Regions from separate parts of the Streptomyces hebeiensis genome, predicted to be linked through region 2. Evidence: riboswitches for the same ligand, from Rfam matches in the RefSeq annotation. Region 2 holds a riboswitch; each other region holds the start of a gene.

Region 1 (2,193 bases), 2.2 Mb from region 2:
ACTCGGGACCGGTGCGGATCTCGAAGTGCAGGTGCGGGCCCGTGACGTTGCCGGTGGCTCCGGAGAGGCCTATCTGCTGCCCCGCGCCGACGGACTGGCCGGCGGAGACCGCCAGGGACGACAGGTGCCCGTACTGGGAGTACCGGCCGTCGTCGTGCTTGATGACGACCTGGTTGCCGTACGAGCCGCCCCAGCCCGCGGTCACGACCGTACCGGCGCCGACCGCCTTGACCGGAGTGCCGGAGGACGCCGTGAAGTCCACACCGGTGTGGTAGCCGCTGGACCACATGCCGCCGGAGGCGCGGTACGGCGTGCTCACCGGCGCGTCGACCGGCTTGGTGAAGCCGCCGGTGTCGCTCTTCGCGGCAGTGTCGGCCGCGGACTTCGCGGCCGTGCCGCCGGTGGCCTTCCCCGCGCCCTCGGCCGCGGGAGCGGCGGAAGCCGAGGAGGCCCGGGGCGTCTCGGAGCGCGCCGACGACGGCTTCTTGGCGCCGTCGCCCCCGGCGGACTTCCCGCCGATGGTCAGTTCGAGACCGGGGTGGATCAGCGACGGGTCGTCACCCACGACCGAGCGGTTGTCCGCGTACAGCTTCTGCCAGCCGCCCCGGACCTTGTGCTCGTCCGCGATCTTCGACAGGTAGTCGCCCGCGACCACGGCGTACGTCGTGGTCGCCGCGGCCGCGGCCTGACGCGGCGCGGTGGACGTCTGCGTCACGGACGCCTGGGCGGTGCGGGACACGCCCTCGGCCGCGTGGGCGGAGACGGCCTGCGGCGCGGTGGCGGGCGCGGCCTTCGGGGCGGCGTGCGCGCCGGTGGCGGCGATGAACGGCAGGGCGATGGCGGCTCCGCCCGTTCCGGCGGCGGCGAACCCCCGCGAGAACGTACGGGTCTTGGGGCGTCGGTGCTTACCCTTACCGGGCATGGCGCATTCCTCTCCGGCGCCTACGAGGTGAGCTGTCGGGTTCGGGCTGGAGCTGCCCGGCCACGCGTGCGCGTGACTTCACCCCGAGCCGTCCGGGTCCGTAGACCCGCCCGGCGTACTACCTGGGTCCCCCGCTCCTGCCACGCGTGGATCGATGGATGCGAATTCCGGGCGGCGGCAGGATTCGGCGTTCCGTCCGGATTGAGGCTGAACGTAAGCGAGTCGCCCGGGCGGAACAAGCAGGTCTTTGACCGACGGGGTCGGCCGCCCGGTTATCGGCCGGGCCCGCTCGTCACCCTGCGTGGATTTCACACGGCTCATTTCCGGACGGCATCGCGATAGGGCGGAAGATCACCAGCACGGAACGTCACGAATATGATCCTGCTCACCTGACACCACCCATCTCGGTCACCACCGGGGCAGGTTGGGCCCAATGCGTCTCAATACAGCAATACGGACAGACGGCCATTTACGGTCAATTCCCATGGCGTTGATTGTCCGGGATCGTGCACATCCGGATCGAGCCGCCGAGCCCTTTGCGGCCGGAATGGATGCCGTAGGGTCGGCAGTCGGTACCGTCGGCGGCGGGCGTCGGCGGCTGACACGGAGGAGCAGGCCGTGACGCGAGAGATGCCGCAGTCCGCGCGGACGGAGCCGGAACTGACCGGCGTGCGCAACTTCCGCGACGTGGGCGGACTACCGACCACCGACGGCCGCCGGGTCGGGTACGGCAGGCTTTTCCGCAGTGGCCATCTCGCCAATGCGACAGCCGCCGACGCGGCTTTCCTTTCCTCGCTCGGCCTGCATACCGTCTTCGACTTCCGCAATGCGGCCGATCTGAAGCTGGACGGCGCGGACGTGGAACTGCCCGGCGTACGGAATGTGAACATTCCCCTCTCCGACCCGGCGGAGGGAGCCGACTTCTGGCGCATGGTCAGGGACGGCGATCTCGATCAGCTGCGGGACCTGCTCTCGGACGGAAAGGCCGCGGCCCGAATGATCAATTCGTACCGGTCGATCATCAAGGACCGCACCGCCGAGCACAGCCGCGTCCTGCACGCACTCGCCGAGGAGAGCCTCCCCGCGCTCGTGCACTGCGCGGCGGGCAAGGACCGCGCCGGGCTCTCGGTCGCCGTCTGTCTGCTCGCGATCGGTGTCGAGCGCGACGCGATCGAGGCGGACTACCTCAAGTCGAACGCCCCGGGCCGCCGCTATGCGGTGCGACGCAGTGACAGCACTCCCGCCGGTACGTCCCAGGAAGTGATGGAACT
Region 2 (2,193 bases):
GAGAGCCCGGCCGAGAGCGGCGCGGACAAGGAGCGCGAGGCGACCGACCGGGCCTCTCGGGACACCGGTTACGGGCGTGACCTCGGCGCCGGGTCGGAGGACGCCTCCACGGGCCCGGACATCATCAGCGGCGCCGGGCTCGTCGGCCCGTACGCCCCCGACTACAGCGGCGACTTCACGGTGCGCCCGGGCGCGCAGAAGGTCGTCGGCGGCTGGCTGTGACGCCGGCCCTCGGCTGACGCCGGGGGAGGGCCGGAACGGGCTGTACGAGGCGGGCCTGTATGTGGTCGGCCCGTACGAGGCGGGCTCGGTGGGGCCTGTGGGCCGCGCGACGTCGTGTGATGCGTCGCGTGCCCCACAGGTCCCTTGTCGCGTTCCGGGGTGCGCCCCGGCGCACGCCGCCCACCCTCCGGGCCACCCCGTGCACGGGGGCCCACCCCGTGCCTGGTTGTGCCGGCCGAGCTCGGCCGCACCCCTCCGCGCTCGACGGGCTTCGTCGGGCTCCGCCACGCTCGACAGGGCCACTTCGGGCTCCTCCGTACGCGTCAAGGCACCTCCGCACTCCTCCGTGCCCCTGTCCGCGCCGCCCCGCGCCGTCGCCGTACCGCGTCCCGGCTCGCCTCGCCGCCACCGGTCGCCGCCGGCCTCGTCGCGGGCCGGCGGGCGGCCTCGGCAGAGGCCCCGAGTGGCTGCTCAGAGCCGTGATCTGACAGGCCGACAGGATGAGTTCGAGATCGTTTGTCCACTTTCGCGAAAGTGAGACAAGCATCTCTTTGCCGCACCAGTTCCTCCATGGCCCGCCTGTTGGTCTCGTTCGTCTCTCACCTGCGGAAATGCGGCGTTCCTGAAGGGCAGTTAGGGCGTTTTCTCCCTGATGTACTTCTTTGAACAAGCGGCGGGCCTGTGTTTACGGTCTGAACCGCTCGCACCGCGGGCCTCGTCGACCGAAACGCCGAATCCTGCCGTCGGTCGGGGGGAGAGTCGTCGCGTCAAGCGCCGAAGGCAGGAGCGGGGGACCCAAGGTTTCGTGCCGGGCCCGGCCGTCGAGAGACGGCCGAGGGCCGGCTTGGGGTGAAGCCGCGTTGCGAGAGCACGCGGCCGGGCCACTCACAGCCCGAACCCGACAGCTGACCTCGCAGGCGTCGGTGAGGAGATGACCCATGCTGTTTTCCGGCAAGGCCAAGCACCGCCGTCCGTCCAAGGCCGTTCGCTACGCCACGCTCGCCGGGATCACCGGCGCCGCCGTCGCGGCCCCGCTGATCGGTGCGACCTCCGCCTCCGCCGCCAGCACCTCCGAGTGGGACCAGGTCGCCCAGTGCGAGTCCGGCGGCAACTGGTCCATCAACACCGGCAACGGCTACTACGGCGGCCTCCAGTTCTCGTCGTCCACCTGGGCGGCGTACGGCGGTACCTCCTACGCCTCGACCGCCGACAAGGCCTCCAAGTCCCAGCAGATCGCCGTCGCGGAGAAGGTCCTCGCGGGTCAGGGCAAGGGCGCCTGGCCGAACTGCGGCGTGAACCTGTCCGGCGCGTCGAGCAGCTCCGGCTCTGCGTCGGGCAGCGGCTCCAGCGCCTCGAGCTCCGGTTCGAGCTCCGGCGAGCAGCAGTCGCAGCAGTCGCGGCAGACCCAGCCGCGTCAGTACCAGCAGCAGGCTCAGCCCGAGAAGCAGGAGCGTACGTACAGCCAGTCCGCCTCGCGCGGCGAGAGCCGTCCGGCCACGATCAAGAAGGGGGACGGCGAGTACAAGGTCAAGTCCGGTGACACCCTCTCCAAGATCGCTGACGCCAAGAAGGTCAAGGGCGGCTGGAAGAAGGTCTTCGACCTGAACAAGGACGTCATCAGCGATGCCGATGTCATCTACCCGGGCCAGCGGCTCCACCTGAGCTGACCCGAGCCGTTCCCGGCGGCCGGGCCGGCCTCGCGTCGCCGGCCCGGCCCGCCGGGCCCACCGGGTCGCACGGCCTGAAGCGGCGGCCATCCGGCGGGCCGGCTCCGTACCTCCGCTCCCCGTACTCCCCGGCCAGCCCCCGAGCCCGCTCCCCGCAGTCCTCACCCCGTCCCCCCGGTGCTCCCCGGTCCGGCGCGTTTCCCCCGTACGCGCCGGGCCGGGGTTTCACGTCTCCCGGGCCGGAACCCGCATTCCTCGGTCTCTTTCGTCCCAGCGGGCGGGCGCGGGGCGGGGTGGTCACGCC
Region 3 (2,193 bases), 640 kb from region 2:
CGACGGCCGTCCTCGCCGAGATCCCGCCCGACGGGGCCGTCGTCCGGCTGGTGAACCGAGGACATCCGGAGCCGCTGCTCGTGAACGGCGACGGCGCGGTACGGACCCTGGCTCCCCGCGACACCGCGCTGCCGCTCGGGATGAGCGAGCTGGGCGGGTGGCCGGACCGGGTCGAGCAGGCCGCGTACCCGCCCGGCGCGACGCTGCTCTTCTACACGGACGGCCTCTCCGAGGCGCGGAACGCCCAGGGGGTGTTCTACGTCCCCAGCGAGCGGCTGGACGGGCGGGTCTTCCAGGGGCCCGACGAAATGCTCCAGGCGCTGATCGACGACGTACGGGTGCACACGGGCGGCGGCAGCCAGGACGACATGGCGCTGCTGGCGGTCACCAGACCCCCCGAGGGGGCCACGGAGCGCCGCCGGACCATACCGATCGTGCTGTGACGGCCCGCGGGGACCGGACGGGCGGGGGCGCCGTGACGATCAGGTCGGTGCGCCGGACACCGACGGGCATCGCGAGGCGCCGTCGGACCGCGCGGGGCCGCCCGGCTGCCGCCACCGGGCACAGCCGGGCACTGCCGGGCACCGCCGACCGCCGGCAGTCGCCATCGGGCACCCATGGGCACCGTACGTAATCGAAAGATCTCCCTCCGCATAACAGTTGACATACCGTCAGGTTTGTTGTCGTCCCCAAAGAGCGGTCAACTCGCCCTGTTGTGCCCGCGTATGCGCTGGTGCGTCCGTTGCGAAGTTGTTAACGATCACTGGGAACAGCTTGGAATAAGGCCCCGACGTCTATTAACGTTCGATAACGCAGCGCGGTCGTCCCAGTCGTCGCCAGAGACGACGCCGTGCGCGGCGCCGAATCCCGCAAGGAACCGGGGAACCACCACATGGGGTGAATCGGACGTCTTTTGCCGCCCTGGCGGCCGAAGCGTCCGTAGGAGACCTTCCTGCTCCGAACCCGTCAGCTAACCCGGTAGGCGAGAAGGAAGGAAAGGAGCACGCCCCAGTGGCGTCCAACAAGCCTGCCCCCGCGGCCACCATCGAAACCCACTCCTTCGCGGCGACGGACGCGACGGAGTCGGAGGCGACGTGGGGGGAGTGGAATCCCACCGCGGAATCCATTCGCCCCGTCCGCGGCAGGCACCGCGTCACCAGCAAGCGCAACGGGCTGGCCCGCAGCTCCACCGTCCTCGGCGTCGGCGTCATCGCCGCCGTCGGCGCGGGTGGCATCGCCACCGCGCAGGACAAGCCCGCGGTCTCCATATCCCTTCCCGACGCCATCGCGGACAACCTTCCGGACGCCTCCTCCCTGCCGGGCATGGGCTCGCTGGCGACGGACGACTCCGAGACCGAACTCCTCGCGAGCGCGCCGCTCACCACCGCCGGGCTCACCGCGGAGGACGCGGAGCAGGGCACCGCCGACGCCGGCGAGGCGCTGCGCGCCCGTATCCTCCAGCAGGCCGAGCAGCAGCAGTCCGCGGCCGAGGCGGCGCGGCTGGCGGCCGCGGAGACGGCGGCGGCCAAGAAGGCCGCCTCGGACGCCGCCAAGCAGCAGTCGCAGGCCGAGAAGGAAGCCGCCGAGGCGAAGAAGAAGGCCGAGGAGGAGGCCAGGGCGAAGGCGGAGGCCGAGCGCCTGGCCAAGCTGGCCGCCAGCTTCTCGCTGCCGACCTCCTCGTACACACTGACCTCCACCTACGGTGAGTCCGGCTCCCTGTGGTCCTCCGGCTACCACACCGGCCTGGACTTCGCCGCCCCGACCGGTACGCCGGTCAAGGCGGTCCACGGCGGCACGATCAAGTCGGCCGGCTGGTCCGGCTCGTACGGCTACCGGACGGTCCTGGAGCTCGACGACGGCACGGAGATCTGGTACGCCCACCAGTCCTCGATGACCGTCAGCGCCGGCCAGAAGGTCACCGCGGGCGAGGTCATCGGCCGGGTCGGCGCGACCGGGAACGTCACCGGCGCGCACCTGCACCTCGAAGTGCACACGGCGGGCGGCTCGGGCATCGACCCGATGGCCTGGCTCCAGAGCAAGGGCGTCACTCCTTGATCCCGCGAATCCCCGGATCCTCGTAATCCCCGGATCCCCGGATCCCCGGATCCCCGTGATCCTCGGATCCTCCTGATCCACAGCGACGTCCCCGCCCCGGAGGGCCGGCCGCACACCGCGGACCGGCCCTCCGGCGCG

What was found. Region 2 has a riboswitch for cyclic di-AMP ahead of ACU6P3_RS20360 (transglycosylase family protein). Riboswitches for the same ligand answer to the same signal wherever they lie in the genome.
Region 1: it holds a riboswitch for cyclic di-AMP, as region 2 does, so the genes downstream of both, ACU6P3_RS29465 (LysM peptidoglycan-binding domain-containing M23 family metallopeptidase) here and ACU6P3_RS20360 (transglycosylase family protein) in region 2, are expected to answer to the same signal.
Region 3: it holds a riboswitch for cyclic di-AMP, as region 2 does, so the genes downstream of both, ACU6P3_RS17825 (M23 family metallopeptidase) here and ACU6P3_RS20360 (transglycosylase family protein) in region 2, are expected to answer to the same signal.

What each region holds. Positions count from the first base shown of each region.
Region 1 is NZ_CM129812.1:6,879,007-6,881,199, reverse strand. Features, by position in the region: gene ACU6P3_RS29465 (LysM peptidoglycan-binding domain-containing M23 family metallopeptidase) at 1-922, opposite strand, end outside; cyclic di-AMP (ydaO/yuaA leader) riboswitch at 927-1,089, opposite strand; gene ACU6P3_RS29460 (tyrosine-protein phosphatase) at 1,553-2,193, shown strand, end outside.
Region 2 is NZ_CM129812.1:4,718,337-4,720,529, forward strand. Features, by position in the region: gene ACU6P3_RS20355 (transglycosylase family protein) at 1-222, shown strand, start outside; cyclic di-AMP (ydaO/yuaA leader) riboswitch at 985-1,157, shown strand; gene ACU6P3_RS20360 (transglycosylase family protein) at 1,161-1,889, shown strand.
Region 3 is NZ_CM129812.1:4,082,829-4,085,021, forward strand. Features, by position in the region: gene ACU6P3_RS17820 (PP2C family protein-serine/threonine phosphatase) at 1-443, shown strand, start outside; cyclic di-AMP (ydaO/yuaA leader) riboswitch at 849-1,000, shown strand; gene ACU6P3_RS17825 (M23 family metallopeptidase) at 1,012-2,055, shown strand.